One region of the Pseudomonas sp. FBCC-B545 genome, then DNA from elsewhere that is predicted to be linked to it. Evidence: riboswitches for the same ligand, from Rfam matches in the RefSeq annotation. Region 1 holds a riboswitch; each other region holds the start of a gene.

Region 1 (10,424 bases):
TCAAGTAGGAACTAAAAAGCTGATCGCCGAGTCAGGTTAATCAGTTGCGCCTTCTTCCCTTACAAGGATTCCCGCATGCGTGCCTACACCCTGAACTACCTTTTCAATGATGAGCCTCGCACTCACAGCTTCGACCTCAAGCAGCTTGAATTGCCCAAGCATGAGGCGGCGATGCATTTGCTGGCATTGCATTTCGGCGATGCGGAAAACGGCCTGATCATGCCTGCCGCGGATGCAACGCCGGAGGAGGTCCTGGAGCAGGCGCAGGTGGTGGGGATCACACGGATCGAGGTGGTATGAGGCCGAAAATCCAGGTCGTCACCCTGGCTGATCTGCCCGAAGTACTCAGCTTCGCGTTGCAGGCACGTGATGAACTGTTCCCAAAGCTCAGCGCAACCGGGATACCGGATGACCTGGCGCAGTTCGAAACTATTTACCTGCAGGGCGACGGGCAGTTTCTGATTGCTCGTGCCGAAGGCCAGATCGTTGCGGCGGTGGGTTACCTGCCGTACGACGGCCGCTTTGCACAGTTGAACTACCAGGGCTGCAAGACAGTGGAGGTGGTGCGCCTGTACGTACATCCGGCATTTCGTCGCTGCGGCCTGGCGGGTGAGCTATACCGTTCGCTGGAGGCGCTGGCGCGGGCGGACGGGGTGGAGGTGGTTTACCTGCATACCCACCCGTTTCTCCCCGGGGCGATTGATTTCTGGATCCGGCAAGGATTCGAGGTAGTGAATGTGGAAGCTGACCCGGTATGGCAGACCACCCATATGCACCGGCTTCTGTAGATCAAATGCGGGAAGGGCGGTACGCCGCCGCCGGCCTGACTGACACACCTCGGTCAAATGTGGGAGGGGGCTTGCCCCCGATGGCGGTGGGTCAGCCCCAGGTGTATTCACTGACACTCCCTCATCGGGAGCAAGCCCCCTCCCACATTTGTCCCAGGTGTGTCAGGTAGGGCGTCGCTGCGGTCTGGCGGGTGAGCTATACCGATCGCTGGAAGCGCGGGCGCGGGCGGACGGGGTGGAAGTGGTTTACCTGCATACCCACCCGTTTCTGCCCGGGGCGATTGATTTCTGGATCCGGCAAGGATTCGAGGTGGTGGATGTGGAAGCTGACCCGGTATGGCAGACCACCCATATGCACCGGTCTCTGTAGATCAAATGTGGCAGGGGCGATGCGACGATTACGGGTACGCCGCCGCCGGCCTGACTGACACGCCTCGGTCAAATGTGGGAGGGGGCTTGCCCCCGATGGTGGTGGGTCAGCCCCAGGTGTATTCACTGACACTCCCTCATCGGGGGCAAGCCCGCTCCCACATTTGTCCCAGGTGTGTCAGGTAGGGCGTCGATGCGGCTAGCGGGTGAGCTTTACCGTTCGCTGGAAGCGCGGGCGCGGGCGGACGGGGTGGAGGTGGTTTACCTGCATACCCACCCGTTTCTGCCCGGGGCGATTGATTTCTGGATCCGGCAAGGATTCGAGGTGGTGAATGCGGAAGCTGACCCGGTATGGCAGACCACCCATATGCACCGGTCTCTGTAGATCAAATGTGGCAGTGGCGATGCGACGATCACGGGTACGCCGCTGGCGGCCTGACTGACACACCTCGGTCAAATGTGGGAGGGGGCTTGCCCCCGATGGCGGTGGGTCAGCCCCAGGTGTATTCACTGACACTCCCTCATCGGGAGCAAGCCCCCTCCCACATTTGTCCCAGGTGTGTCAGGTAGGGCGTCGCTGCGGTCTGGTGGGTGAGTTATACCGTTCGCTGGAGGCACTGGCGCGGGCGGACGGGGTGGAAGTGGTTTACCTGCATACCCACCCGTTTCTGCCCGGGGCGATTGATTTCTGGATCCGGCAAGGATTCGAGGTGGTGGATGTGGAAGCTGATCCGGTATGGCAGACCACCCGTATGCACCGGCCTCTGTAGATCAAATGTGGCAGGGGCGGCGGCCTGGCTGACACCCCTGGGTCAAAAATGTGGGAGGGGGCTTGCCCCCGATGGTGGTGGGTCAGCCCCAGGTGTATTCATTGACACTCCCTCATCGGGGGCAAGCCCCCTCCAACATTTTTGACCGAGGTGTTTCAGGTCAGGTAGGGCGCAGGCGCAGGATTTGCGCGCCGTCGAACGGGTCTGTGAGGTAATGCCCCTGCACCCCGAATGTCTCTTGCAGGCGCTCTGGCGTCAGCACCTCCAACGGCGTACCCAGCGCCACCAATCGTCCGCGATCCAGCACGGCCAGGCGATTACAGGTCAGCGCCTGGTTCAGGTCATGCAGGGCAATCAAGGTGGTCACCGGCAAGCCTTGCACGCCTTTCAAGATCGCCAGTTGATGCTGGATATCCAGGTGATTCGTCGGCTCATCCAGCAACAGAATCCGCGGTCGTTGCGCCAGGGCTCGGGCGATGTGCACGCGTTGGCGTTCGCCGCCGGAGAGGCTGCGCCAGGCACGGTGGCTCAGGTGGGTGGCGTCTACGTCGTGCAGGGCCTGGCGGACGATGGCGTCGTCTTCGCTAGACCACGGGCTCAGCGCCGACAGCCATGGCGTGCGGCCCAGGGCCACGGCGTCGAACACGCGGATGGCATCGTCAGTGTCAGCCTGCTGTTCCACCACCGCCAGCTGTTGCGCGATGGCGCGGCGCGACAGCTCACCCAGGCGCTTGGCGCCCAGGCGTACTTCACCACTGGCCGGGGCGCGTAAGCCGGCGAGCAATTTGAGCAGGGTGGATTTGCCCGAGCCGTTGGGCCCGACGATGCCGAGGGTTTCCCCTTGCTGCACGTCCAGGTGAACATCGCGCAGCAACTCAGCGTCACGCACCTTGAAACCCAGGCCGGTGCAACTGAGCACACTCATCGCGCGTTCCTGCGGCCAATCAGGATCAGCGCAAACACCGGTGCGCCCACCAACGCCGTGACCACACCGACGGGAATCACCTGGCCCTTGATCAAGGTGCGCGACAGCACATCGGCCGCAATCAAGAACAACGCGCCGCCAAGAGCGCTCGCCGGCAGCAACCGCGAATGCCCGGTGCCCAGCAGCAGGCGCACCGCATGGGGAATCACCAGGCCGACAAAACCGATGGAGCCAACGATGGACACCATCACCGCCGTCACCAGCGCAGCGCAGGCCACCAGCACAAACTGCACGCGACGCACCGGGATGCCCAGGGACGCCGCCGAGTCGCTGCCGAAGGTAAAGGCATCCAATGCGCGACGATGCCACAGGCACACCGCCAGCCCAACGATCGCCACCGGCACCGCCAGCCACACCGACGGCCAGCGCACGCCGCTGAGGTTGCCCAGCAGCCAGAACATAATGCCGCGGGCTTGCTCGGAGCTGGCTGACTTGGTGATCAGGAACGCGGTCAAGGCATTGAACAATTGCGAGCCGGCGATGCCCGCGAGGATGATCTGCCCGGTGCCGCTGGACGAGCCACTGGCCCGCGCCAGCAGGATCACCAGCGCAAACGCTGCCATTGCCCCTACAAATGCCCCCGCCGACAGCGACACCAGCCCGCCGCCCACACCAATCAAGGCGACCAGGACCGCGCCGGTCGACGCGCCGGCACTGATGCCGAGCAAGTAAGGATCAGCCAGCGGGTTACGCAGCAACGATTGCAGGATCACGCCACAGGTCGCCAACCCCGCACCGCAGGCAGCGGCCACCAGGGCGCGGGTCAGGCGGTAGTTCCACACCACGCCTTCATCGATGGGGTCGAGCACGAAGCCCGCGGCCCACAGCTTGTTGGCGAGCACCTTGAGCACCACCTGTGGCGAGATGGCGGTCTCGCCGATGGCCACGCCGGCGAGCAGGGCGAGCAACAGCAGTGTGAGGGCGAGCAGGGTCCGTATCATTTCGGCAGGTCGTAGCCGTCGATGGCGGCGGCCAGTTGTTCCAGGCCATCGAAGGTGCGCAGGCTGGCCTGCAGCGCCAGGGCATCGAGGATGATGATGCGGTTGTTTTTCACCGCGTCCATGTTGCGGGTCACCGGGTCGTTGCGCAGGAAGGCGAGTTTCTTCTCGTGGTCGTCGGCGGGGTAGCGGCGCCGATCCATGCGTGCGATCACCAGGAACGTCGGGTTGGCCTTGGCAATGGTTTCCCAGCCGACGGCGGGCCATTCTTCATCGGACTGCACCACATTGCGCAGGCCGAGGGTTTGCAACATGAACTGCGGAATACCCTTGTGCCCGGCCACGTACGGATCGCTGGCCATTTCGGCGCTGGAGAACCACACCAGCGCGCTGGCTTGCTTCAAGCCTTTGCCTTGCGCGGTGGCGATGGACTTGGCCAGGCGCGCCTGTAGTTCGTCGTTGAGCTGCTGGCCGCGATCCTGGACGTCGAAAATCTGCGCCAGTTGGCGGATGCTTTTATAAATCGTGTCGATGCGGAACGGCTCCAGCCGCGTGCCGTCGGCACCTACCAGGTTGTCCTTGCCTTCGCAGTCCGAGGGCAGCAGGTAGGTGGGGATCTGCAGCTCATGGAATTGCTCGCGGGTGCCGACCACGCCTTGTGGCCCCACCACCCATTCCAGCTCGGCGGCCACCAGTTGCGGGCGCTTGGCGATCACCGCTTCGAAGCTCGGCTCGTTGTTGGCCAGGCGCTCGATGGTGGCGTCCTGTGCCTTGTACTGCGCCAACACGTTGTTGAACCACAGCGAAGTGCCAACCACTTTATCGCCCACGCCCAAGGCGTAGAGCATCTCGGTGGCGGCCTGGCCGATGGTTACGCTGCGTGCAGGCGCGTGCTGGAAGGTCAGGGTACTGCCGCAGTTTTCCAGGGTCAGCGGGTAATGGGTGGGCGTGGCCTGGGCCATTGCACAGGCACCCAAGCCTGCGATCAGGGCGGTAACGCGTGGCAGCATGGGGTGATCTCCGAGTGCAGCAGGGGCGGTACGGCTCGGAAATACAGCCTCGAACGCTGCCGATCGGGCAGGCAAGGATGTCCTTCCCGGACACCCCGCCGGTTAGTGGTTTTGCTGGGCCGGCAGGTCTCCTGACTGATGCGTCGTCGCCTCGCTCCCGCCTTCCCGGACAGGGTCCAGTGGCAGTGGGGAGCAGGCTCGGCACCTACAGTTGCGGGGGCAGTTTCGATTGACGTCGCGGGCGGCGTTTCGAATTCCCTATTAGTCCCATACGGGAACCGGCGGCGGTATGGTAAGCGATCACCCCCTGTAGGAGCGAGCTTGCTCGCGAAGGTCGTCAACGATAACGCGGGAAACCTGATACGCCGCAGCGCTCTCAGGTGCTTCGCGAGCAAGCTCGCTCCTACAATGGGCCGCTCTCAGAGTCGTATGTCTTGGGGGCCGCGGATCAGCGCTTCAATCCGCGTACCTGTCGCACGTTCTTCATTGCTGAACCCGTCATAGTCGGCCAGGTTGGCGAAGCGGATGCCGGTCAGTTGCTCGATCTGGATCACGCTGCGCTGGTAGGTGCGAAGCTGGCCGAACACCAGGTCGAGCTGCCCCAGCTCACGGCTTTGGTCGATCATGTAGGCGCTGGCGGAGGGTTTGCCATCGTCGCCGAGGTAGGCCACAACTTTCCAGAACGCCTTGGGGATTTTCACCCCACGATAAAGTCGGTCGTCATCGGCGAATACCGGGCCGGTAAACACCGTGGCCCGGGCTTTCCAGCGTTGGGTGTTGTCAAGAATGTAGTCTTCGAGTTCCAGCCAGGTCTTCTGGTTGAAGCCGCTCATTTGCGGCGAGCAGTTGGTGAAATGGAAGGTGTCGAAGTTGGCGGTGTTGGCCTCCTCGCCCCAGTTGGGGTCCTGGCGCCGCACCAGGTGGCCGCGGTCCAGGCCATTGCTGGCGTAGAGGTCTTCACCTACCTGCGCATCCAGGGGCAGGCGACCATCGTAGGCCCAAGTGTCGTTGCTGCGCGTGATGTCCACATGCTTTGAGCCGTCGATATTCACCCCCACGTAGAGCGCCAGTCGTCGGGAACGCGACATAGTGATGGAGAAATGCGTGTAGTCCAGGCGCTTGGGTTGCACGTCGCTCGACAGTGGCTCGCCGACCGTGGGCCATGGCACCACGAAGTCGCTGAGGAAATCATGGGCATAGCCATCGCGGTTTTTGAGGTCCTTGGCCGCGGTGACGCGCGGTGTCGCGGTTCTGGCTTCCAGCAGGGTGGGGCTGAGCGCGACCAATGGGCGCAGGTCGGAAAGCCTGGGGCGGTGGGAAAGGTCGATTTTGGCTGTGCGGGCGGGCATGGGCATGTTCCTTATGGGCCTCGGATAAACACCACTGCAACACAAACTCATGACAATTTGGCCCAGGTGGCGAACACAGGGCTATCCTGAAACCGCTACCGGACGTTCATCACACGCCAAAAAGGAGCCAGCTTATGTGTGTTCGCCAGCCGCGCAACCCGATTTTCTGTCTGATCCCACCCTATATGCTCGACCAGATCGCCCGCCACGGGGATAAAGCCCAACGGGAAGTCGCATTACGCACTCGCGCCAAGGACAGCACGTTCCGCTCGTTGCGCATGGTCGCGGTACCCGCCAAGGGCCCAGCCCGCATGGCGTTGGCCATGGGCGCCGAGAAACAGCGCTCGATCTACAGCGCTGAAAACACCGACAGCCTGCCTGGCAAGCTGATCCGCGGCGAAGGGCAACCGGCCAGTGGCGATGCCGCGGTGGACGAAGCCTATGAAGGCTTGGGCGCGACCTTCGATTTTTTCGACCAGGTATTCGACCGCAATTCCATCGACGATGCCGGCATGGCCCTGGACGCCACGGTGCACTTCGGCCAGGACTATAACAACGCGTTCTGGAATTCGACCCAGATGGTCTTCGGCGACGGTGACCAGCAGTTATTCAATCGCTTCACCGTGGCGCTCGACGTGATTGGCCATGAGTTGGCCCATGGCGTTACCGAGGATGAGGCCAAGCTGATGTACTTCAACCAGTCCGGCGCGTTGAACGAGTCGCTGTCCGACGTGTTCGGTTCACTGATCAAGCAGTATGCGTTGAAGCAAACCGCCGAGGAGGCTGATTGGTTGATCGGCAAAGGGTTGTTCACCAAGAAGATCAAGGGCACCGCTCTGCGCTCGATGAAAGCCCCAGGCACTGCGTTTGATGACAAGCTGCTGGGCAAGGACCCGCAGCCGGGTCACATGGATGATTTTGTACAGACATACGAGGACAATGGCGGGGTGCATATCAATTCCGGCATTCCCAACCACGCGTTCTATCAGGTGGCGACCAAGATTGGCGGGTTCGCCTGGGAGCGTGCAGGGCGCATCTGGTATGACGCACTGCGGGATGCGCGGCTGCGACCGAACTCGGGGTTCCTGCGTTTTGCGCGTATTACCTATGATGTGGCCGGGGGTCTTTACGGCGCGAACAAGGATGAACAGAAAGCGGTCAAGGAGGGGTGGAAAGCCGTGGGCATCAATGTTTGACCAGCCGCTTGGGCGGCGAGGAACAGCCATGCGAATCTCAATCAAGGAAAGCGGTGGGCCGGCGTTTTTTCCGGGGCTGGCCAAGCCGCGTACGGTAGAGCTGGAGAAGCTACCCGAGCCGGACCAGCAGGAATTGCGGCAACTGATCGAAGCTTCGGATTTTTTTCAGTTGCCACAAAGCACCGTGCCCGAAGCCGGTAACCCCGACCGAGTGCACTACACCCTGACAGTGGCGGAGGGCGAGCGTGAGCACACGGTCTGTGTGCTCGCGCCGGTGAAGTCGCAGGCGTTGGAAGGGTTGGTGCAATGCGTGCGACGGCACATCCGCAGTTGATGCACGACTGGGGTTGCTGCGCAGTCGCCCCTGTCTGGCTATTTGCGATCCAGCCACACTGTCTGCGCATTGCAGAACTCGCGTACGCCGAAGTGCGACAGCTCGCGGCCGAACCCGCTTTTCTTCACACCGCCAAACGCCACCCGAGGGTCTGACACGCTGAACGCGTTGACGAATATCCCGCCGGTGTCCAGTTGCTCGGCAATATCGCGGGCCTTGGCTGAGTCGGTGGTGAAGATGCTGGCGGTGAGGCCAAACTCGCTGTCATTGGCCAGGGCCACAGCATGCTCGGCATCGCGGGCGGTGATGATCGACGCCACGGGGCCGAACAGTTCCTGTCTGAACGAGGTCATCTGATCGGTGACGCCGGCCAGCACGGTCGGTTCGTAGTAATTGCCCGCGCCTGGGACTTTGTTGCCGCCCAGCAGCAGGGTCGCGCCTTCTTCCAGGGTCGCCTGGACCTGGCCGTGCAGTTCGTCGCGCAGGTCGAAGCGGGCCATGGGGCCGATATAGGTAGTGGTCAATGTCGGGTCGCCCATCACCAGGGCGCGGCTGGCCTCAAGGAATTTGGCAGTGAAGGCTTCTACCACCCCAGCTTCAATGATCAGGCGCTTGGCGGCGGCGCAGACTTGGCCGCTGTTCTGGAATCGGCCGATCACGGCCGCTTGCACAGCAGCGTCGAGGTCAGCGTCGTTGAGCACGATAAACGGGTCGGAGCCGCCCAGTTCCAGCACGCATTTCTTCAATGCTGCGCCGGCCTGGGAGCCAATGGCGATACCGGCGCGCACGCTGCCGGTGAGGGTCACGGCGGCGATGCGCGGGTCGGCGATGGCGCTGGACACGCCGTCCTGGGTCACGTTGATCACTTCGAACACGCCTTCAGCGAAACCGGCTGTGCGCAACGCCTGCTGGATCAGATAGGCACTGCCCATCACGTTCGGCGCGTGTTTGAGCACGTAGGTGTTGCCGGCGAGCAAGGTCGGCACGGCGCCGCGCAGCACCTGCCAGACCGGGAAGTTCCACGGCATCACCGCGAGGATCGGGCCCAGCGGGCGGTATTCGATCCGGGCGCTGCCGTTGTCTACCAGGGTCGGCTCAGGGGCGAGCATGGCCGGGCCATGAGCGGCGTACCACTCGCTGAGTTGGGCGCATTTTTCGATCTCGGCGCGGGCCTGGGCGATGGGCTTTCCCATTTCCAGGGTGATCATTTGCGCCATGGCTTCGGCTTGCCCGCGCAAGGCGGCGGCCAGGGCCAGCAGCAATTCTGCGCGTTGGCTGACCGGCTGGCGGCGCCAAGTGCGGAACGCGCTGGCCGAACGGGTGAGGGCGGCGTCCAACTGTGCCGCGGTTTCATAGGTATAGCTGGCGACTGTTTCGCCATTGGCGGGGTTGATCGACAAGGCGTGGGTCTGGTGGGTCATTGCGTTCATGGCACCGTCCGGCTGAATAAGTGGAATGGGGCCAGCGTACGGGGCTGTATCTTTTCTGGAAACTGAATAATATTAAGCAATACATTCACGATTGGAGAATGATGTGGATCTGGTGCAGCTGGAAATTTTCAAGGCCGTTGCCGAGCAAGGCAGCATCAGCGCTGCCGCGCAGCTGATTCATCGGGTGCCGTCAAACCTCACCACGCGCATCAAGCAATTGGAACAGGACCTGGGCGTGGAGTTGTTTATCCGCGAGAAAAGCCGTTTGCGCCTGTCCCCGGCCGGTTGGAATTTCCTCGGTTATACGCGGCGTATTCTCGACCTGGTGCAAGAGGCCCGCGCTACGGTGGCGGGGGAGGAGCCCCAAGGTGCGTTTGCCCTGGGCTCCCTGGAGAGCACGGCAGCGGTGCGCATCCCCGCCTTGCTGGCGGCGTATAACCAGCAGTACACCAAGGTCGAGCTGGACCTGAGTACGGGACCGTCGGGCACCATGATTGAAGGCGTGTTGTCCGGGCGGCTGACTGCGGCTTTCGTTGACGGACCGGTGCTGCATTCCACCCTGGAAGGCGTGGCGGTGTTCGAAGAGGAGATGGTGGTGATTGCGCCGCTGCATCACGCGCCGATCACCCGCGGGCAGGATGTGAATGGCGAAAACATCTATACGTTTCGCTCCAACTGTTCGTACCGGCACCACTTCGAGCGCTGGTTCTCACAGGATGGCGCGATGCCGGGCAAGATCTTCGAGATCGAGTCCTACCACGGCATGCTTGCCTGCGTCAGCGCCGGGGCCGGGCTGGCGCTGATGCCGCGCAGCATGCTTGAGAGTATGCCGGGGTGTGCGGCGGTGAGTGTGTGGCCGTTGACGGACAGCTTCCGCTTACTGAATACCTGGCTGATCTGGCGCCGGGGCACTGTGTCACAGAGCCTGAACAGTTTCGTAAAACTGCTGGAAGAACGCGGCCTGGCAGCCGCCTGAGTTCAATGTGGGAGGGGGCTTGCTCCCGATAGCGATGTTTCAGCTAACGAATACTTGGCTGAAAGAATGCAATCGGGAGCAAGTCGAATCGTCGCACCGCCCCTCCCACATTTTGTTCTTCATCAGCCGCCAAATTGGAAGGTGCCCATGGCCAATTTGGCCATGATCGCCGTCGCACCCAGTTGCACCAGCCACAACGCCAGACCACCGAGGAACACCCCCAGCGCCACTTGCAGCACCAGGCTCTTCTGGCGTTTGGCTTGCGGTGCACGTGGGGCG
Region 2 (10,424 bases), 310 kb from region 1:
TGACGCACACCGGGCAAATCCAGCGACGGCGTGACGGTACCGAGGTCGACCACTTCCAACTGCGCATCCAGCTGCCGCGCCAATACACTGATCGCCGCACCACCGGTGACAAAGTTATGCAGCATCTGCCCAGTCACCTCCTGGGGAAATGCCGACACGCCTTCGGTCACCACGCCATGATCGCCCGCAAAAATCGCGATCCACAGTCGATCTACCGACGGTTTGACCTGGCCCTGCAAGCCAGCCAACTGCACCGCCAGCGCCTCCAACTGGCCGAGGGAACCAGCAGGCTTGGTCAACTGCTGCTGGCGCGCCAGCGCCTGTTCGTAAGCAGAGGCATCGATGGCCTTGCAGGGCTTGAGCCACCAGGAATCCGTCATAACGCAGTACCTTTCAAAGTCAGGGGCAGACCGGCGACCGTCAACACAACACGCTGACACCGCTCGGCCAAGGCTTGATGCAGCCAACCGGCTTCATCCACATAACGGCGAGTCAATTCGCCCAGCGGCACGACACCCAGACCGGTCTCGTTGCTGACAAAAATAATTTCACCCGGCAGCGACGCCAGGGTTTGCAGCAGTTGATCACGCTCGAACGCCATGCGATCGGCGTCTTCGAGCATCAGAAGATTGGTGAGCCATAACGTCAGGCAGTCCACCAACAGGCAATGGTCGGCAGCGGCGTTTTCACCCAGTACCCGCGCCAGCTCAAGGGGTTCTTCAATCAACCCCCAATGGCCCGGACGACGCCCACGATGCAAGGCAATCCGCTGATTCATTTCACCGTCCAGCGGCTGGCTGGTGGCGATATACGTGACGGATAAACCGCTGTCGCTGGCGAGCTTTTCAGCAAGGCGACTCTTGCCAGAGCGTGCGCCGCCCAAGATCAGTTGGAGCATGGAATAAGCCCTGTAAAAGTCATGGATGGAGCGGGAAGCCAGAATGAACGCGGCGCTCTCAGTTCTTTCGCCGGCAAGCCCGCTCCCACAGAAAAGCAAAAGCCCGCCGCCAACCGTAACCACGATGCGTAGCGAGCCGCTCTTGATCTTGCTTTTGATCTTAGGCGCCCCGTTAAACCACGCTGGCCGAACGCAGGCTTGGATCCGTGAGTAACCCGGCAGGACGCCGGGTTAGCCGTCCTGGGCCAGGGATGGCCCAGGACGGCGGCCCACGGATTCAAGCCGGAGTGAGGGCACACCGAGCCTGGGCGAGGTGCCGAGTGGTGGGGCAAGAGCGTTTTAGTTACTTTTGCGCTTTTCAAAAGTGACCCGCTGTAAGAGCGGAACCATAAGTGGCCGTTACCGCAGCAATGGATATGTACACCGACAGGCCGCCATCGGGGGCAAGCCCCCTCCCACATTCGGATCGCGTACACACTGTCAAATCCCACATAGGTTGCGCAACAAATCGGTGCCCAAATGGCGCTCAACCAAGCCCGCCATCCGCTCAATATCACGCTCACGAATGAACGCGGCGCTCTCAGTTCTTTCGCCGGCAAGCCCCCTCCCACAGAAAAGCAAAAGCCCGCCGCCAACCGTAACCACGATGCGTAGCGAGCCGCTCTTGATCTTGCTTTTGATCTTAGGCGCCCCGTTAAACCACGCTGGCCGAACGCAGGCTTGAATCCGTGGGCAACCCGGCAGGACGCCGGGTTAGCCGTCCTGGGCCAGGGATGGCCCATGACGGCGGCCCACGGATTCAAGCCGGAGTGAGGGCACACCGAGCCTGGGCGAGGTGCCGAGTGGTGGGGCAAGAGCGTTTTGGTTACTTTTGCGCTTTTCAAAAGTGACCCGCTGTAAGAGCGGAACCATAAGTGGCCGTTACCGCAGCAATGGATATGTACACCGACAGGCCGCCATCGGGAGCAAGCCTCCTCCCACATTCGAACACCGTCAGATCCCACATAGATTGCGCAACAAATCGGTGTCCAAATGGTGCTCAACCAAGTCCGCCAGCCGCTCGATATCACGCTCACGCAACCCGTGATAATCCACCTCCTGCACATCCTGCAACCCAGCCCAACGCAACAACGCACTGCACGCCGCCGGCGCCTCAAACAGCCCATGCAGATAGGTACCAAGAATCTGCCCATCAGCGCTCAGCGCCCCATCGCTGCGCCCATCGTCCAGCACCACGGCCGCGCTCAATAGGGCCTCACCCGACGTCACCCCTGCATGAATCTCATACCCACTGACCTCCGCCTCCTCGAGCACCAAGCGCCCGCGTACATTACGCAGTTGCTTCTCCTCCTCCAGCGTCGTAGCAAACGCTAGCAGCCCAAGACCAGCACTCGACCCGGCCACACCCTCCAGCCCAAGCGGGTCATGCACCTGCTCACCCAGCATCTGCAACCCACCGCAGATCCCCAGCACCTTGCCGCCATAACGCAAATGCCGCGCCACGGCCGTATCCCAACCATTGGCACGCAAGAACGCCAAATCGCTGCGCACGCTCTTCGACCCCGGCAGGATGATCAAGTCAGCCGCAGGAATCGCCTGGCCCGGCCCGACAAACTGCAAATCCACCTGGGGGTGCAGGCGCAACGGGTCGAAATCCGTATGGTTGCTGATACGCGGCAACACCGGCACCACCACCTTGAGCACCTGGGCGGCCTTGTTGACCTGGCGCTGATCGATACCGTCTTCGGCCTCCAGATGCAGGTCCATCACATAGGGCAACACCCCCACCACCGGCTTGCCGGTGCGCGCCTCCAGCCAATCCAGCCCAGGCTGCAGCAGCGCGATATCACCGCGAAAACGGTTGATGATGAAACCCTTGACCCGCGCCTGCTCACTGGGCGACAGCAGTTCCAACGTGCCGACCAGATGGGCGAACACACCGCCACGGTTGATATCGGCGATCAACAGCACCGGGCAATCCACTGCTTCGGCGAAGCCCATGTTGGCAATGTCGTTGGCACGCAGGTTGATCTCGGCCGGGGAACCCGCGCCCTCGACCATCACCACCGGGTAGGCTTGGCTCAAACGCGCGTGGGAAGCCAGTACCGCTTGCATCGCGATAGCCTTGTAGGCGTGATAGGCCACGGCGTTCATGCTGGTCACGGCGCGGCCATGGATGATCACTTGGGAGCCGGTATCGCTGTTGGGCTTGAGCAACACCGGGTTCATATCGGTGTGGGGCGCCAGGTTGGCGGCCTGGGCCTGGACCGCCTGGGCACGGCCGATTTCGCCGCCTTCGGCAGTGACGGCGCTGTTGAGCGCCATGTTCTGCGGTTTGAACGGCACCACCGCCACGCCCTGGCGCACCAGCCAGCGACACAGCGCAGTCACCAGGGTGCTCTTGCCGGCATCGGAGGTGGTGCCCTGCACCATCAAGGTGCTCATGTGGCGTCCTTGTAGGCGGCCAGGGCCTGGTCGAGTCGCAGCCAATCGGCGTCGGTATCGGGCAGGCCGAAACGCACGCTGCTGTCATGCACAAACAGGCGCAGCAGAATGCCGCGCTGGGCCATGAACTCGTGCAGGCGTTCGGCGTGCGGCGTAATCAACCACTGGAACAACGCGCAACCGCCGTGGGGCTCAAAGCCCCGGCTTTCAAGCAGTTCGAACAAGCGCTGGCCGGCTTCGATGCAGCGCTTGCGCTGGCGGGTGTGCCCGGCGGTATCGCGCAGGCACACTTGGCCCAGCACCCGTGTCGGCCCGCTGACGGCCCAGGGCCCGACCTGTTCGGCGAGCAACTTGAGCAACTTGCGTTCGGCCAGCACAAAACCCAGGCGCACACCCGCAAGGCCGAAGAACTTGCCGAATGAACGCAGCACGATCAAACCGACCTCATGGGTATGGCTGGCCAGGCTCAACTCTGGGGTAACGTCCATGAAGGCCTCGTCCACTATCAGCCAGCCACCGCGCTGGGCCAACCGTGCATGCCAGTCCAGCAGGCGCTGCGGTGGCAGGCTCAGGCCCGTGGGATTGTTGGGGTTGACCACCACCAGCACGTCGAGGCCGTCAAGATAGAAATCGACCTCCTGCTCCTGCACTTCGCGCACCACGTAGCCAGCGCGACGCCAGGCTTCGGCGTGCTCGGCATAACAGGGCGAGAGCACGCCGACCTTGCCGGAACGACGCAGGCGCGGCAGCAGTTGGATCGCGGCCTGGGAGCCCGGCACCGGCAACAACTGGGCGGTACCGTAATAGTCGCTGGCGGCCTGCTCCAGGCCGTCGTCGCTTTCCGGCAGGCGCGCCCAGGCACGCAACGGGATCTCGGGAATCGGCCACGGCCAGGGCGCCAGGCCACTGGACAGGTCGAGCCAATCCGCTTCGGCAATCCCATACTCAATCGCGGCCTTTCGCAGCCGACCACCGTGTTCAAGCATAGATTTGTGCCCCTACGCACAGGACCAACAACCACAACCATACGCCGCGTTGCACCAGTTGCCAGCCGCGATCAATGGAATCGGCATCGGCGGGTGGGCCTTCACCCAACGGCGGGCGCTGATGTATCTCGCCGTGATAAATCGCCGCACCGCCCAGCTCTACCCCCAGTGCACCGGCACCGGCGGCCATCACCGGCCCGGCGTTGGGGCTGTCCCAGGTCGGGCCCTGGACGCGCCAGCATTTGAGGGCCAAGCGGGTTTTGCCCAACAACGCGTAGGTCAAAGCCACCAGGCGCGCAGGAATATAGTTGAGCACATCGTCTATCTTGGCGGCCGCCCAGCCAAAGCGTTCGAAGCGTTCGTTGCGATAGCCCCACATGGCATCCAGAGTGTTGCTCAGGCGATAGAGCACCACCCCTGGCACACCGGCCACCACGAACCAGAACAGCGCGGCGAATATCGCGTCGCTGCCATTTTCCAGCACCGACTCAGTGGCGGCGCGGGCGACTCCAGTGCGGTCCAGTTCGCTGGTCTGGCGGCTGACCAGGTAGCTCACGCGTTTGCGCGCCTCGTCCAGGTCATCCCTGCGCAGAGCCTGGGCTACCGGGGTCACATGCTCGCCCAGGCTGCGCATGCCAAGGGCGCAATACAACGCCAGGATTTCCACGAGCCAGCCAATAAACGGCGCCCATGACAAAGCCGTGGCCAGCAGGGTCAGCGGCACCACCGCGATAAACCACGCGGTCACGCCATGGCTGCGCCAGCCGCGCCCACCGGTATTGAAACGCTGCTCGATACGCCCGGCGAAATTGCCGAACGCTACCAGCGGATGCCAGCGCCTGGGCTCACCCAGCAGCGCATCCAGCGCCACCGCAGCGACACACAGCAAGGCCACACTCATTGACTCACTCCCCACTTGTTTTCATACAGCATGTCACTCAGCGGTCGCGGCTCGGTCCAGCCTTCAAGCTGCAACATCGGTGCCGGATAGAACTCAGCCACCGGCCCCAAGCACAGTACGGCCAGGGGTTTCGCGCCGGGTGGCAGACCCAGCAGTTCGGCCAACGCCTGGGGTTCGAACAGCGACACCCAGCCCATGCCCAGGCCCTCCACTCGCGCCGCCAGCCACAGGTTCTGGATGGCACAGGATAGAGACGCCATGTCCATTTCCGGCAGGGTGCGGCGCCCGAAGATATGGCGCTCGCGATCATCCATCAGTGCGGCCACCAATACCTCGGCGCAGTCGTTGATGCCTTCGACTTTGAGCTTCATGAACTCATCGGAGCGCTCGCCCAGGGCCTGCGCGGTGCGCACGCGCTCTTCTTCCACCAACTGCTGGATCTGGCTGCGCAACGGGCGGTCGCTGATGCGGATAAAACGCCATGGCTGCATCAGACCTACACTGGGTGCCTGGTGCGCGGCCTGGAGCAGGCGGTGCAACAGTTCCGGGGCGACGCTGCCGCCGGTGAAGTGGCGCATGTCGCGGCGTTCGGCGATGGCGCGGTAGACGGCCTGGCGGTCGGCTTCGGGGAAGGCGTTGTCAGTCATGGCCTCATCGGGGGCAAGCCCCCTCCCACATTGGATTGGGTTTCAACTCGGTCAACTGTGGGAGCTGGCTTGCCTGCGATAACGGTCTCAAGGTCTGGCGCGAACAACGCGGCCACCGCGCCAGGATTGGACGGGAAATAAAAGTGCACGTAGGACGCGGTCATCCGCCCTTGGCGGTACACCGCTTCGGCACCGCGCCCACCGTTGGGGCTCAGGCCGCGGGCAATCGGCGCCCATTCGGTGTTGGTCAGGGAATGGTGGTAGGTGTGGCCACGCAGGACACCTTCCGGCAGTTCGACGCTTTGCAGAGCCAGGGCTGCAAGTTTCTTTTGCATCACCGCATCGCCCTGTAGCAGGCCCACCAGTTCAGCACGAGAACCGTGCACATCGGTGAGCGAATCGAGCAGGTAGAGCATGCCGCCACATTCAGCAAGCAGCGGTTTACCGGCGGCGTGATGCGCACGGATGGCCTCCAGCATCGGGACATTGGCCGACAGGGCCTGGTGGTGCAATTCCGGATACCCGCCGGGCAGATACAGACTGTCAGCTTCCGGCAATTGGCGATCATGGATCGGTGAGAAAAAGCTCAGCTCAGCGCCCATCACCCGTAACAGGTCAAGGCTGGCGCCGTAGGTAAAGGCAAAGGCTTCGTCACGGGCCACGGCGATGCGCACGCCGGCGAGCAACGGCTCGGCCTCGATCACTGCGGGCGCGGCAAAGGTCACGGGCGGCGGCAGGGCCACTTCACAACTGCTGCCCAAGGCCTGGGCGGCGGCGTCCAGGCGCACATCGAGGTCATTCAATTCACTGGCTTGCACCAGGCCCAGGTGGCGGCTGGGCAATTCGATGCCGGTCTCTCGGGACAACGCGCCGTACCAGCGCAAGCCCTCGGTGAGGCTGCCTTCGAGCAACTGGGCATGACGCAAAGTACCGACGCGGTTGGCCAGCACGCCAGCAAACGGCAGGTCGGGTTGATAACGTGCCAGGCCCAGGGCCAGGGCGCCAAAGGTCTGGGCCATGGCGGTGCCATCGATCACGCCCAGTACCGGCACGCCGAAGTGCCGCGCCAGGTCGGCGCTGGAGGGCGTGCCGTCGAACAAGCCCATCACGCCTTCAATCAGGATCAGGTCGGCCTCCCCTGCCGCTTCCCAGAGCAGACGGCGACTTTCCTGCTCACCGACCATCCACATGTCCAGTTGATACACCGGCGCACCGCTGGCGCGCTCGTGGATCATCGGGTCGAGAAAGTCCGGCCCGCATTTGAACACGCGTACCTTGCGTCCCAGGTTGCGATGCAAACGCGCCAGCGCGGCGGTGACGGTGGTTTTGCCCTGGCCGGACGCCGGAGCGGCGATCAATACGGCCGGGCAATGACGAGGCTGATTCAAAGTTCGACGCCTTTCTGGGCCTTGATACCGGCCTGGAACGCGTGCTTGAGCATGCCCATTTCGGTGACGGTGTCGGCCATTTCAATCAGTTCGGGCTTGGCGCCGCGGCCCGTGACCACCACATGCTGCATCGGCGGGCGCGATTGCAGGTCGCTGAGTACCTGGTCCAGGTCCAGATAGCCGTGCTTGAGGGCAATGTTCAGCTCGTCCAGCACCACCAGGCCGATAGAGGCGTCTTGCAACATCGCACGGGACACGGCCCAGGCCGCCTCGGCGGCGGCAATGTCGCGCTGGCGGTCCTGGGTTTCCCAAGTGAAGCCTTCGCCCATCACATGGAAGCGCACCTGCTCGGGAAAGCGTCGGAAGAACAGCTCTTCGCCAGTGCTGTTGCGGCCTTTGATGAACTGCACCACACCGCACTGCATGCCATGGCCCATGGCGCGGGCCAGCATGCCGAAGGCCGAGCTGCTCTTGCCTTTGCCATTGCCGGTCAATACCAGCAACAGGCCGCACTCATTCGGTGAATTGGCGATGCGCTCGTCGATCACGGCTTTTTTGCGCAGCATGCGCGCCAAGTGGCGTTCGTCGCGGTCGGGGGAATCGGTCATGGCAGCTCTCCGTTGGGGCTGGACAAAAAACGGCGGGCAGGAAAAAAGAAAAAACAGACAGCCAAGCATCGCCCACCGTGATGCTGTTGAATGTTCAAGGCCGGTCTCCGGACTCATGAGTGGCGCGTCTTATCGAAGCAGCCGAGGGCGCGCCTTCCCATATCGCGGGCGATACAGTGGCAAACAGCACCGTCTTGACTCATTTACCGTTGCGGGGGCAGCGCCGGAATCGCGGCAACACTGTGTACAAGTGCGCTCACTCACCGGCTTCCCTGTTTCACTCTGCCGACGCGCACGCCACAGAGCACCTGGAACAAGCCGCGAAGGTTAGTGGGTTGGGGGTGGAGCGTCAATTAAAGCTGGCCTGGTACTTGAACCATCCGTACACCCTGCTTCTCTACCCTTACAGGTATCAAGGAGAAAACCATGCATAAAACCCGACTCGCCTTACTGATCATGCTCGCCGGTGGCCTCACCGCCTGCGGTGAAAGCTCTACCTTGCAGGTCTCCGACGGCACCGGGCCTGCGCCCAAGCTGCCGGAGCCGAACAAGACCCTGGTCCCCACCGTCAATATCGCCCCGGCCATTGGCTGGCCGGAGGGCGCCAAACCCACCGCCGCTGCCGGCACTCAGGTTGCCGCGTTCGCCGAGGGCCTGGATCACCCGCGCTGGCTCTACGTGCTGCCCAACGGCGACGTGCTGGTGGCCGAGACCAATGCACCACCCAAGCCGGACGATTCCAAAGGGGTGCGTGGCTGGGTAATGGAAAAAGTCATGGGCCGTGCCGGTGCCGGCGTGCCGAGCCCGAACCGCATTACGTTGCTGCGCGATGCCGATCACGATGGTGTGGCCGAAACCCGCACGGTGTTCCTGGAGAATCTCAATTCGCCCTTTGGCATGACACTGGTCGGCAACGACCTGTATGTGGCGGACTCGGATAAGTTGCTGCGCTTCCCCTATCAGCCGGGCGAAACCGCGATCAAAGCCCAGGGCACTAGGGTCGTGGACTTACCGGGCGGGCCTTTGAACCACCACTGGACGAAAAACGTGGTGGCCAGCAAGGATGGCAGCAAGCTGTATGTGAGCGTCGGCTCCAACAGCAACGTCGCCGAAAACGGCCTGGAGGCAGAGCAGGGACGCGCCGCGATCTGGGAAGTCGACCGCGCCACCGGCAAGCACCGCATTTTCGCCTCCGGGCTGCGCAACCCTAACGGCATGGCCTGGGAACCGCAGAGTGGCAAGCTGTGGACGGCAGTCAATGAACGCGATGAAATCGGCAGTGACCTGGTGCCCGACTACATCACCTCAGTCAAGGATGGCGGGTTTTATGGCTGGCCCTTCAGCTATTACGGCCAGCATGTGGATGTGCGTGTCACGCCGCAAAACCCTGATCAGGTCGCCAAGGCCATCGCACCGGACTACGCGGTAGGCCCTCATACCGCCTCACTGGGGCTGACATTCGCCGAGGGCAATAAACTGCCCGCGCAGTTCAGCAACGGCGCGTTTATCGGTCAGCATGGCTCATGGAATCGCAAGCCGCACAGTGGCTACAAGGTGATTTTCGTGCCGTTTGAAGGGGGCCAGCCAAAAGGACAGCCGGTGGATGTGCTGACGGGGTTTCTCAACAGCGATGAGAAAGCCATGGGTCGGCCGGTCGGCGTGGTGATTGATCAGCAGGGGGATTTGTTGGTGGCCGATGATGTGGGGAATAAGGTTTGGCGGGTTTCGGCAGCCAAGTAACCCATCTCAAAAACACCACAAAAACAATGTGGGAGGGGCGGTGCGACGATTCGACTTGCTCCCGATAGCGGCCTGTCAGCTGAGTATGTGCTGACGGTTACACCGCTATCGGGAGCAAGCCCCCTCCCACATTTGGATCTATGTACGACTTAAGGGTTGCGTGCCAGATTCCCGGGCAGCACTCGCTTTGCGCTCAGATAGGCATTCTGCCAATACGCTTTGGATAGCGTATCGAGCTTCACCGTACCGCCGGTTTGCGGCGCATGCACAAAGCGCCCTTCCCCGACATAAATCCCTGCATGGCTGACCCGCGAACCACCACCTGTGGCGAAGAACAGCAGATCACCGGTTTGCAGGTTCTGCTCGCTGACGTCCTGGGCACGCATCACGATCAATTCGCGGGTAGTGCGCGGCAGGGAGATACCGGCGGCGTCGCGGAATACAAAGCCAATCAGGCCGCTGCAATCAAAGCCCGAGTCCGGCGTGTTGCCGCCCCAGCGGTAGGGCGTGCCAACCAGGCCCAAGGCGCGGAAGAGCACATCTTCGGCAGCAGGCGAGAAATTTTGGGTGGCGTAGTTGAACACCGGCTTGGGCTTGACCGCTACAGGCGCGGGCGGCGGTGGGCGGCTCGCGCAGGCGCTGAGCAGCGCGACGCAAACAATAAGAATCAGGCGGGCCGAGGTCGACATGTGCAGAACAATCCTGGTCTGGATGCGGCTTTCGCTGCCGAACGTTGAAAACCAGAACGCGCAAGCAAAGCTCGCGCGAACGGATGACAACAATGTCCAGGGATTCTAGCGCTTACACGTCA
Region 3 (10,424 bases), 1.4 Mb from region 1:
GTCGATGATATCGCCGAGGAACACCGCCATGCGTGACGGGTGGCGCCAGGTGCCGCCCTGCTTGTGGTAACCCAATTGGCCGAGCAAGTGCTCAAGGGTATGAGCGCAACCGTGCACGTCACCAATCAGGTCATAACTACGCGCGGGATCGAGCATCAGTCGCCTCCACCCCCCAAGCGGCTGCCCCAGCCCAGCTTGGTACGGCACACTTCGTAGTAGTTGTGATCCAGCGGGTGGATCAAGCGCAACTTCTGTGCCTTCTTGCTCACGGTGATGGTGTCACCGGGGGCGCAGGTGAAATGATTTTGCCCGTCGCAGGAGACTTGCGGGTAAATCTGCATGTCTTTGGACACCACGATTTTCAACTCACTGTTGCCATCGACCACAATCGGTCTGCTGGACAACATATGGGGGTACATCGGCACGATCACAATGGCATCGAGCTTGGGATGCATGATCGGACCGCCTGCCGACAGCGCGTAGGCGGTCGAGCCGGTGGGGGTGGCGACGATCAGGCCGTCGGCCTTCTGGCTGCACACGAACTGGCCGTCGATGTACAACTCGAACTCGATCATCCGCGTGGACTTGCCCGGGTGCAGCACTACATCGTTGAGGGCATCGCCCTGGCCAATGGCCTCGCCGTGGCGGCGCACTTCGGCTTGCAGCAGGAAGCGGTTCTCCACCAGGTAATGGCCGTCGAGCACCTTGGCCACTTCGACTTCCAACTCATCGGGGCGGATATCGGTCAGAAACCCCAGGCTGCCGCGGTTGATCCCCAGCACCGGCACGTTATGCCGCGCCAGCGCACGAGCGGCGCCGAGCAGGCTGCCATCGCCGCCGACCACAATGACCATGTCGCAGACTTCGCCGAGCATCTTGCGCGACGAGGTTTGCAGGCCGTGGCCTGGGAGGATTTCAGCGATGGTGTCTTCGAGGATCACATGCAGGTGGCGCTCGAGCAGAAACTTCTTCAGTCGGCGGACGGTGTCCAACACCTGGGTACTGCCCAGGCGACCGATAATGCCGATATTGCGAAATTGCTCCATGGGGCTCCTGCGGGGTGTGGGGTGCGACCAAAAAGAACGATTATGGGCGAAAGGCCGTCTCAGGCAAAATCCTTTGTCGCCGCAGAGCCTTGATGACAATGGTTCTCAGGCACCTTGCGCACGTCTGAAAAGGCTATGCTCGGACCATGACAGTGTTCCCTGACTTGCACGCCCTGCCCCGTCAATTGCGCCACCCCGAGGTGCGCGACCTGGCGTGGGTGATACTCGCCCCGCCGATGCTCGCGCAGACACCATGGCCGCAGCGCCATCCGTTGGCCGGCAGTGACTGGGTGCAGGCGCCCCACTTGCTCGAAGCCTGGCTGCGTGACCTGGACCGTGACAGCAGTGCCTTGCAGCAATGGCTGAGCCTGTCACGCACGCGGCGCCTGGGCCTCTACTACGAACGCCTGTGGCAGTTCGCGGTGCAACATGCGCCGGGCGTGGAATTGCTGGCCGCCAACCTGCCGATCCGCCGCGCCGGGCATACTCTGGGCGAGCTGGACATGCTGCTGCGCGACCGCGATGGCGTGCACCACCTGGAACTGGCGATCAAGCTCTACCTGGGCCCCCAGGACGGCGATGGCGAAGACACCGCGCAATGGCTTGGCCCTGGCTGCCATGACCGGCTCGACCGCAAGTTGGCACACCTGGCCCAGCACCAGTTGCCGATCTCGGCACGTGCCGAGAGCCGCGAAGCCTTGGCGGCGCTGGATATCCAACAGTTCGATGCGCATTTGTGGTTGGGCGGTTATCTGCTCTACCCCTGGCCCGGCGCGGCGCAATCCCCCCTTGGCGCTCACCCGCAGCATTTGCGCGGGCGCTGGCTGCATCAACGCGACTGGCGGGACTTTGTCAGCACCACCCCGCCCGGCCGCTGGCAGCCCTTACCCCGCCATGCCTGGCTGGCACCGGCGCATTACCCGGCGGGTGAGGTGTGGAGTGAAGAACAGATGCAAGGCTGGCTGGCGGACCTGGACCCGATGGCCCCGGCGCAGTTGCTGGTGCGGATGGTGCAGAGCGGTGAGGAGTGGGAGGAAGCGGAACGGTTGTTTATGGTGGCGGATCTTTGGCCGAATGTGCCGGGGGCGGGCTGATGAAGCTGTGGGGTATTTGAAGGCCTCATCGGGGGCAAGCCCCCTCCCACATTTTGAGCACACCGCATTCCCCTGTGGGAGGGGGCTTGCTCCCGATGGCGATGGCCAAGGCACTACACATCATCGATATGCCGATACTCCAACTGCAACCCCATCGCCAGCTCTTGAGCCCTCCCCAACCTGATCGGCCCACGCTCAATATCGATCAGCAATCCCGGGCACTCCAATCGCGGCAATGCGTCAATTGCCTTGAGCCGCCCATCGGTCATCACCAGCAACTTCTGTTGCTCCACCGGATAGCGCTTGCGCCGCGCCGCGAGCCACTCCCCGGCCTCGGCCAGTGCCGCCAGCAATGGCGTGCCGCCGCCGGCACCGAGTTGTTCCAGCCAACCCGCCAGTCCTTTGGCAGCCTTCAGGCCTTGCACCTGCCACTTCGGCGATGCGCCGCTTGCCGTCAGCAAGGCCATGCGCGCCCGTTGCCGGTAAGCATCGTCAAACAGCTGGGCCAACAAACCCTTGGCATCGCTCAACGCGCGATGGCGCCGAGTCGACGCCGAGGCATCGACGATCACCAACCACAATTCAGGCGCTGAACGACTACGCAGGTGAAACAGCAAATCGTCCCGGGATTGCGGCCGGCCGTCGAGCAAAGTGCCCGGCCAATTGATCGTGCCCTGCTGTGCGCTGCGCGCCTTGCCCTGCCTGCCGTTGTCCAGTCTGCCCGCCTGGGGCCGGGCATCCGCCCCCGCGTCAGGTCGGGGGCGGATGCCTAGGGCTTTTTTGGCCAGGCCGGCACATCGCGGCGTGCGCCGGTGGGCAAGGCCGGTGCGGGCATATCGCCCCATTGGCCCTGGCCAGGGGAGGTCTCAGACGGCTTCGACGATTGCCCTTCATTCGGCGGCGCGGCCGGTGGCGTTTGCGGCTGACGGCGATGGCGCAAGGCAAACTCGGCCACTGCATCGATATCTTCCTCGGCGATGGCTGACGCGCCACGCCACGCCGCATGGGCACGGGCGCCACGCAGCCAGACCAGGTCAGCGCGCAGGCCATCGACGCCTTCAGCAAAGCAGCGTTCGGTGATCCGGGCCAATGCCTGATCATCCAACGGGATGCTGTCGAGCCGTGCCCGCGCCTGGGTGCAGCGCTCGCGCAAGGCGGCCTGAGGTTCAGCCCACTGCGCGCAGAACGCCGCTGGATCGGTGTCGAAATCCAGGCGACGACGGATGATCTGCCCGCGCTCGGCAGGCAAGGTCTGCCCGCTCAGCGCCACATTGAAGCCGAAGCGGTCGAGCAGTTGCGGGCGCAACTCACCCTCCTCCGGGTTCATGGTGCCGATCAGCACAAAGCGCGCCGAATGGCGATGGGAAATGCCGTCACGTTCGATCAGGTTGGTGCCGCTGGCGGCCACGTCCAGCAGCAGGTCCACCAAGTGGTCTGCCAACAGGTTGACCTCATCCACATACAGCACACCGCCATCCGCCTTGGCCAACACGCCGGGGGAAAACTGCGCACGGCCTTCGCCCAGTGCTGCATCCAGGTCCAAGGTGCCGACCAGCCGCTCCTCGGTCGCGCCCAAAGGCAAGGTGACGAACTGCCCGCTGGCCAGCAGGTCCGCCAGGCCACGGGCCAGGGTCGACTTGGCCATGCCCCGCGGCCCTTCGATCAGCACGCCGCCGATCCTCGGGTCGATGGCAGTCAGGCACAGCGCCAGTTTCAGCTCGTCGGCGCCGACCACGGCGGACAGCGGGAAATGGGGAGTCTCAGTCATCGGCTGTCTTCTTCTATATCCAGCAACAGGTTTTCCAACGCCTCGCGATACGCCCCCGGCTCCTGCCACATGCCCCGCTGCTGGGCTTCGAGCATACGCTCGGTCATGTCCCGCAGGGCGTCGGGGTTATGTTGCTGCACAAAGGCGCGGGTGTCAGGGTCGAGCAGGTAGGCATCGGCCAGCAGCGCGTATTGATGATCGTCGATCAGCGCGGTGGTGGCGTCGAAAGCGAACAGGTTGTCCACGGTCGCGGCCATTTCGAACGCGCCCTTATAGCCATGGCGCTTGACGCCTTCGATCCACTTGGGGTTGGCGGCGCGGGCGCGGATAACCCGGTTCAGCTCTTCCTTCAAGGTACGGATTCTGGGCAGGTCCGGCTGGCTATGGTCACCATGATAGCTGGCGGCCTTGTCACCGCTCAGGGTTTCCACGGCGGCAAGCATGCCGCCCTGGAATTGGTAGTAGTCATTGGAGTCGAGCAGGTCATGCTCGCGATTGTCCTGGTTCTGCAATACCGCCTGCACCTGGCTCAAGCGCTGGGCAAATTGCTCGCGGGCGGCGGTGCCCTCGTCGGACCCACCGTAGGCATAACCGCCCCAGTTCAGGTAGATCTCAGCCAAGTCTTCACGGCTCTGCCACAGGCGCCCGTCAATGGCGCCCTGCACACCTGCGCCATAGGCACCGGGCTTGGCGCCGAAGATGCGCCAGCCGGCCTGCTTCGCCGCGACCTCTAAGTCCAGGCCCGACGCCTGCAACGCCTGGCGCTCGCTGCGCACCTTGGCGGCCAGCGGGTTCATGTCATCCGGTTCATCGAGGGCCGCTACCGCCTGCACCGCCGCATCGAACAGGCGAATCAGGTTGGCGAAGGCATCGCGGAAGAACCCGGACACACGCAGGGTCACGTCGACACGCGGGCGGTCCAGCAGGCTGATCGGCAGTATTTCAAAATCGTCCACCCGCTGGCTGCCGGTAGCCCATACCGGGCGCACGCCCATCAGCGCCATGGCCTGGGCGATATCGTCGCCCCCCGTACGCATGGTGGCGGTGCCCCACACCGACAAGCCAAGCTGGCGCAGGTGGTCGCCGTGATCTTGCAGATGTCGCTCAAGCATCAGGTTGGCCGACTGGAAACCGATGCGCCAGGCCGTGGTGGTCGGCAGGTTGCGCACATCCACGGTGAAGAAGTTACGCCCCGTCGGCAGTACATCCAGGCGACCGCGACTGGGCGCACCGCTGGGCCCTGCCGGTACAAACCGCCCGCCCAGGGCATCCAGCAAGCCGCGCATTTCCGCTGGGCCACAGGCGTCCAGGCGTGGCGCGACCACGATGCGCAGGCTTTCTATCACCGACTTCACGTCCTGCCAGCCGGGCTCTTCCAACTGCTCGAGGGGACCTTCCAGCGCCTGCTCGATCAGCCGCGCTGCGTACAGCTCCAGACGTTCGCGGGTATCGCCGGCGGTGCGCCATAACTGCCCGTCGATTTTCTGCAACACTGGCGGACGCCGTCCCGTCCAGGGCTCGGCCAAGGCGCAATCGAGCGGATCAAAGCCCAGGTCGAATGCCTTGGCCAGTACCCGCAGCAGGCTCGATTGCGGGCCACGGCCATCGCCACGGGGAATGCGCAGCAAGGCCAGCAAGGTGCCGATGCGCAAGCGGCCCTCGGGTGATTCGCCAAAAACATGCAGACCGTCGCGGATCTGCGATTCCTTCAAGTCACACAGGTAGGTGTCCAGGCGCGGCAGCCAGATGTCGGCGTCAGCCTCGCTGTCCAGCTCCAGCTCCTGGTCGATGCGGGTTTCGCGCACCAGCTTGAGAATGTCTTTTTGCAGCTCAAGGGCGCGGCGCGGGTCGAGCAATTGCGCCTCGTAGTACTCGTCGGCCAACAGCTCCAGGTTACGCAACGGGCCGTAGGTTTCGGCGCGGGTCAGCGGTGGCATCAGGTGGTCGATGATCACCGCTTGGGTACGCCGCTTGGCCTGGGCGCCCTCGCCTGGGTCGTTGACAATAAACGGATAGATATTCGGCAGCGGCCCGAGCAATGCATCCGGCCAGCAGTTTTCCGACAGGCCTACGCCTTTGCCCGGCAGCCATTCCAGGTTGCCGTGCTTGCCCACATGGATCACGCCATGGGCGCCGTAGGTGTGGCGCAACCAGAAATAGAACGCCAGGTAGCCATGGGGCGGCACGAGGTCCGGGTCGTGGTACACGGCACTGGCGTCCACCTGGTAACCCCGTGCCGGCTGGATGCCGACGAAGGTCAAGCCCAGGCGCAAGCCGGCGATCATCATGCGGCCGTCGCGAAACATGGGATCGTCTTGCGCGGCGCCCCAACGTTCCAGCACAGCCTGACGATTGGACGCCGGCAAGCGATCGAACATCGCCTGGTAATCCCCCAGGCCCAGGCTTTGGTGGCACGGGCGCAGGTCGAGGCTGTCCAGGTCGTTGGTGACTCCACCGAGCAGCGCATGGATCAATGCGGTGCCGCTCTCGGGAAGCACCTCTGCCACCGGGTAGCCTTCAGATTGCAAGGCACGCAGGATATTCAACGCCGCCGCCGGGGTGTCCAGGCCCACGCCATTACCAATACGCCCATCTCGGGTCGGGTAGTTGGCGAGGATCAGAGCAATGCGCTTATCGGCATTCGGCACCCGGGCCAAGTCGACCCAGCGCCGCGCCAATTCAGCGACAAAGTCCATGCGTTCAGGGACTGCGCGATAGCACACCACGTCCGACTGGCTGCGCTCGCTGCGCCAGGCCAGGTCCTTGAAGCTGATCGGCCGACTGATGATGCGCCCATCCAGCTCCGGCAAGGCAATATGCATCGCCAGGTCGCGGGGGCCGAGCCCCTGTTCGCTGGCCTGCCAGCCGGGCTGGTTGTCCTGGGCGCAGATCGCCTGGATCACCGGGATATTGCGACGAAACGGGCGCAGGTGCGGGGCTTCGGGGCTGGACTGGGCAAAGCCGGTGGTGTTGAGGATTACCGCGGCTTGCACGTCGTCCAGCAGGTCCTCGACCGCCGTGAGGCAGCCGGGCTCTTTCAAGCTGGCCACCGCGATGGGCAACGGGTTGAGGCCCGCAGCCTGCAAGCGCTGGCAGAACACATCAATAAAGCCGGTATTGGCCGCCTGCAAGTGGGAGCGATAGAACAGCACGGCGGCCACGGGGAGGTCAGCGCGCCAATCCACCTGCCAGTCATTGAGGCGGGCATTGGCTTTACCAGGGTGATAGATCGCCGTACGCGGCAAGGTTTGCGGCTCGGCCCATATATAGTCGCGACCCAGATGGGCGCTGGCCAGGCAATGATAAAAATCCAGCGCGTTACCCAGGCCACCCTGGCGCAGGAAATGCCACAGGCGCTCGCGCTGTTCGGCATCAACGGTGCTCAGGCAGCTGAGCTCCGGGTCGGGGCGGTCATCCCCCGGCACCAAAATCAGCGTGACGCCGCGCTCGGCCAGTTCCACCAGGCGCTCTATGCCGTAGCGCCAGTAACCAATGCCGCCATGCAAGGAAATCAGAATCACCTTGGCGTGCCGCAACACCTCATCGACGTACAGGTCGACGGAGGCATGGTTTTGCACCTGCATCGGATTGGCCAGGCGCAGACTCGGGTAATCCTCGGGCAACTGCTGGGCTGCTTCGGCGAGCAGCGCCAGGCTGGAGTCGCCGCTGCACAGGATCACCAGTTCAGCAGGGGTTTGGCCAAGGTCGGCAATATTGTCGTCCGCGACGAAACCACCGGGTTGGGTCCTGAGCAGGTGCATGGTTAAACGCTGAGGGCAGCGCGCAATTGCGCTTCAAGGCCGGCGGCGTCCAGCTCCTGGCCGATCAGCACCAGGCGCGTGGTACGTGCTTCTTCCAAGCCCCAGGCACGGTCGAAGTGTTTGTCGAAGCGCGTGCCCACGCCCTGGATCAACAGGCGCATCGGTTTGTTCGGGATCGCGGCGAAACCTTTGACGCGCAGGATGCCGTGCTGCACCACCAATTGAGCCAGGGCGTCGAGCAACAGCGCTTCTTCGGCTTGGGGCAGGTCGATGGAGATCGAGTCAAAGGCATCGTGATCGTGATCGTCTTCACCTTCATGATGATGATCGTGATGGCTGTGGCGAGCGTCAATGTGCTCCTCGGAGCCTGCGCCCAGGCCAATCAGCACGTCCAACGGCAGGCGACCGCTGCTGGCTTCGATGACCTTCACTGCTGGCGGCAGCTCCTCGGCGACTTCCAGGCGCACGCGGGCCAGGTCTTCGGCGCTGATCAGGTCGGCTTTGTTGAGGATCACCAGGTCGGCGCTGGCCAGTTGATCGGCGAACAGTTCATGCAATGGCGACTCGTGGTCCAGGTTCGGGTCGAGTTTGCGCTGGGCGTCGACTTGATCCGGGAACGCGGCGAAGGTGCCGGCGGCCACGGCCGGGCTGTCGACCACGGTGATCACTGCGTCGACAGTGCAGGCGCTGCGGATTTCCGGCCACTGGAAGGCTTGCACCAGTGGCTTTGGCAGGGCCAGGCCCGAGGTTTCGATGAGGATATGGTCAAGGTCGCCGCGACGGGCAACCAGTTCGCGCATCACCGGGAAGAACTCTTCCTGCACGGTGCAGCACAGGCAACCGTTGGCGAGTTCGTACACGCGGCCATTGGCTTCTTCTTCGGTACAACCGATGGCGCACTGCTTGAGGATTTCACCGTCAATGCCCAGCTCGCCGAATTCGTTGACGATCACCGCAATACGACGGCCCTGGGCGTTGTCGAGCATATGACGCAACAAGGTGGTCTTACCCGAGCCAAGGAAGCCGGTGACGATGGTGACAGGGAGTTTGGCCAGTGTTTTCATCGGATGCCCTTTGGGGCGGGCATACGGGACGACAGGCCCTGCGGCGGCGCGCAGCAGCGGATTTCGTCACCGGATCACCCCGCCCGGTTGAATTGGAAAATCAGTGACGAGGCAGGTCTCCTGGCTTGGGGCGTACAGGTCTTGCGACCAACGCTGACTGCGCCTTCCCGCCGTCTCGGCAGTGGCGTGGCAGTCAACTGAACCCTTCACAGTTGCGGGGGCAGCCGCGGCTTGAACCGCGTTCCCTTCTTAGCTTCGGCCTGGGCCGAAGAACCTCGAACGGGCAAGGCTACGCAGTGCGGGAGAACGGGTCAATGTTGATCGCTCATCCGACATCGAGAAACGCCGAAACCACACAGGCAGCGGCCGGCCTGTTGAAGCGACTACTCCCTAGCCGCTGGCATGCTGCTTCTTTTTTAGGAATAGGCCCACTTAACCGGAACATTACTAATGATGTCGGGTGTATTTATCGGACCGTGGCTTTTGAGAAAAAAGTCAAAACGGCCGTTGCCCGTCAGATCAATAGCCAACCTCGACTGGTTGGTGTGGCGGTTGTAACCCAGAACAGCTTGACCAGGTTCGCCCGATAGCCGCCTTACAAACGTCAAGGCGCCAATACCGGCGTTTTTCAACAAGACCGAAATGTCGATTTTGTCGGTGCCACTCTCAAAGTCCATGATCAGGTCAGGATTTTCCAACGTGGAATCGCTGGCGTGGTCATAAGCAAAGGTATCCGCCCCCCCTGCCCCCCTCAGCCAATCGGCGCCCGCTGCCCCCTTGAGCACATTGTCCGCATCGTTCCCGATGATCGCATCATGACCAGAACCGCCGATTGCGTTTTCAACCGTAACGCCTTTGGCAATAGAAACATTCCCCCGTAACCCTCCAACATCGGAATAGGATTCAGCGTTGAGGTTGACGGTCTGGTTTTGGCGATATCTGGAAAAATCCAATGTGTCGTTACCTCCACCGTCCCACACGCAGAATAATGCCGTATTCCTGGGATGATCGAGTTGATAATAGTCTCGACCCGAATTGGAGTTAAAACCGTAGGTGGTGTCTGAATTACGTGTTCTATAGTTGGCACCATATACCCGCTGGGCAGCAGCAATATCACCCATCAATGGTGCAGCAGAGTACCTTCCCTTAAGGTTCTGACCACTTAAGTTGGCATCGAAGTAGCTCATGACAGTATGGCCACGAGTATCCTGGGCATAGACGGCGTCGCGATAGTAACTGGGGTAGGTGGAATCGCCGCTATTGTCATAGTCCGCTGGATGCAAAAGCCCCAGTCCATGCCCTATTTCATGGGTAAGCGTATATCGGCCGTGATTGTTAAGTGCAGGCGCAGCATTCGTGCCAAAACGGGGATTCATGAGGACTTTACCGTCTCCACCTGGCAATTGGGCGAATGCAACCCGGGGCACCTCACTGTTGGAAAAAGCCAGGTGCCCTTCCCCACGGCCAGTACGCTCTTCGAAAGACACGTTCGCCACATCGGCCCAGGACTGCATGGACAGTCTGGCCTGGCTTTTCTGGGTGGCATTGAACGCAGTCTCCCCTTGTCCGTGGGTATCGAATGTATAGGAGACTTGCGTGACGCCATCACCATTGCTGTCATTCCATTTCCGGCCGTCCCGGGTGAGGTGCTGGGCGATCTGGTCCACGGTAAAAACCGGCTTATCAAGACC

The links. A riboswitch is a leader RNA that binds a small molecule or an ion and turns the genes downstream of it on or off. The one in region 1 is predicted to bind cobalamin.
Positions count from the first base shown of each region.
Region 2: another riboswitch for cobalamin. It lies ahead of cobO (cob(I)yrinic acid a,c-diamide adenosyltransferase); the one in region 1 lies ahead of NMB39_RS09785 (ABC transporter substrate-binding protein).
Region 3: another riboswitch for cobalamin. It lies ahead of cobW (cobalamin biosynthesis protein CobW); the one in region 1 lies ahead of NMB39_RS09785 (ABC transporter substrate-binding protein).

Region 1 covers NZ_CP101441.1:2,104,797-2,115,220, forward strand. Annotated here, with positions in the region: gene NMB39_RS09745 (alpha/beta hydrolase) at 1-40, shown strand, start outside; gene NMB39_RS09750 (hypothetical protein) at 76-300, shown strand; gene NMB39_RS09755 (GNAT family N-acetyltransferase) at 297-788, shown strand; partial or broken gene NMB39_RS09760 (GNAT family N-acetyltransferase) at 961-1,158, shown strand; partial or broken gene NMB39_RS09765 (GNAT family N-acetyltransferase) at 1,357-1,542, shown strand; partial or broken gene NMB39_RS09770 (GNAT family N-acetyltransferase) at 1,730-1,927, shown strand; gene NMB39_RS09775 (ABC transporter ATP-binding protein) at 2,088-2,852, opposite strand; gene NMB39_RS09780 (FecCD family ABC transporter permease) at 2,849-3,853, opposite strand; gene NMB39_RS09785 (ABC transporter substrate-binding protein) at 3,850-4,860, opposite strand; cobalamin riboswitch at 4,965-5,158, opposite strand; partial or broken gene NMB39_RS09790 (outer membrane lipoprotein carrier protein LolA) at 5,182-5,271, shown strand; gene NMB39_RS09795 (DNA/RNA non-specific endonuclease) at 5,280-6,209, opposite strand; gene NMB39_RS09800 (M4 family metallopeptidase) at 6,344-7,405, shown strand; gene NMB39_RS09805 (protealysin inhibitor emfourin) at 7,434-7,739, shown strand; gene NMB39_RS09810 (aldehyde dehydrogenase family protein) at 7,778-9,169, opposite strand; gene ptrR (putrescine utilization regulator PtrR) at 9,273-10,145, shown strand; gene NMB39_RS09820 (hypothetical protein) at 10,268-10,424, opposite strand, start outside.
Region 2 covers NZ_CP101441.1:1,789,899-1,800,322, reverse strand. Annotated here, with positions in the region: gene cobT (nicotinate-nucleotide--dimethylbenzimidazole phosphoribosyltransferase) at 1-380, opposite strand, end outside; gene cobU (bifunctional adenosylcobinamide kinase/adenosylcobinamide-phosphate guanylyltransferase) at 377-898, opposite strand; gene NMB39_RS08385 (cobyric acid synthase) at 1,892-3,343, opposite strand; gene cobD (threonine-phosphate decarboxylase CobD) at 3,340-4,329, opposite strand; gene cbiB (adenosylcobinamide-phosphate synthase CbiB) at 4,322-5,230, opposite strand; gene bluB (5,6-dimethylbenzimidazole synthase) at 5,227-5,877, opposite strand; gene NMB39_RS08365 (cobyrinic acid a,c-diamide synthase CobB) at 5,874-7,265, opposite strand; gene cobO (cob(I)yrinic acid a,c-diamide adenosyltransferase) at 7,262-7,873, opposite strand; cobalamin riboswitch at 7,955-8,200, opposite strand; gene NMB39_RS08355 (PQQ-dependent sugar dehydrogenase) at 8,300-9,613, shown strand; gene NMB39_RS08350 (C40 family peptidase) at 9,763-10,302, opposite strand.
Region 3 covers NZ_CP101441.1:3,489,571-3,499,994, forward strand. Annotated here, with positions in the region: gene NMB39_RS16245 (metallophosphoesterase) at 1-159, opposite strand, end outside; gene NMB39_RS16250 (NAD(+) kinase) at 156-1,046, opposite strand; gene NMB39_RS16255 (DUF1853 family protein) at 1,193-2,140, shown strand; gene NMB39_RS16260 (vWA domain-containing protein) at 2,254-2,856, opposite strand; gene NMB39_RS16265 (magnesium chelatase ATPase subunit I) at 2,910-3,908, opposite strand; gene cobN (cobaltochelatase subunit CobN) at 3,905-7,669, opposite strand; gene cobW (cobalamin biosynthesis protein CobW) at 7,672-8,733, opposite strand; cobalamin riboswitch at 8,827-9,026, opposite strand; gene NMB39_RS16280 (M10 family metallopeptidase C-terminal domain-containing protein) at 9,150-10,424, opposite strand, start outside.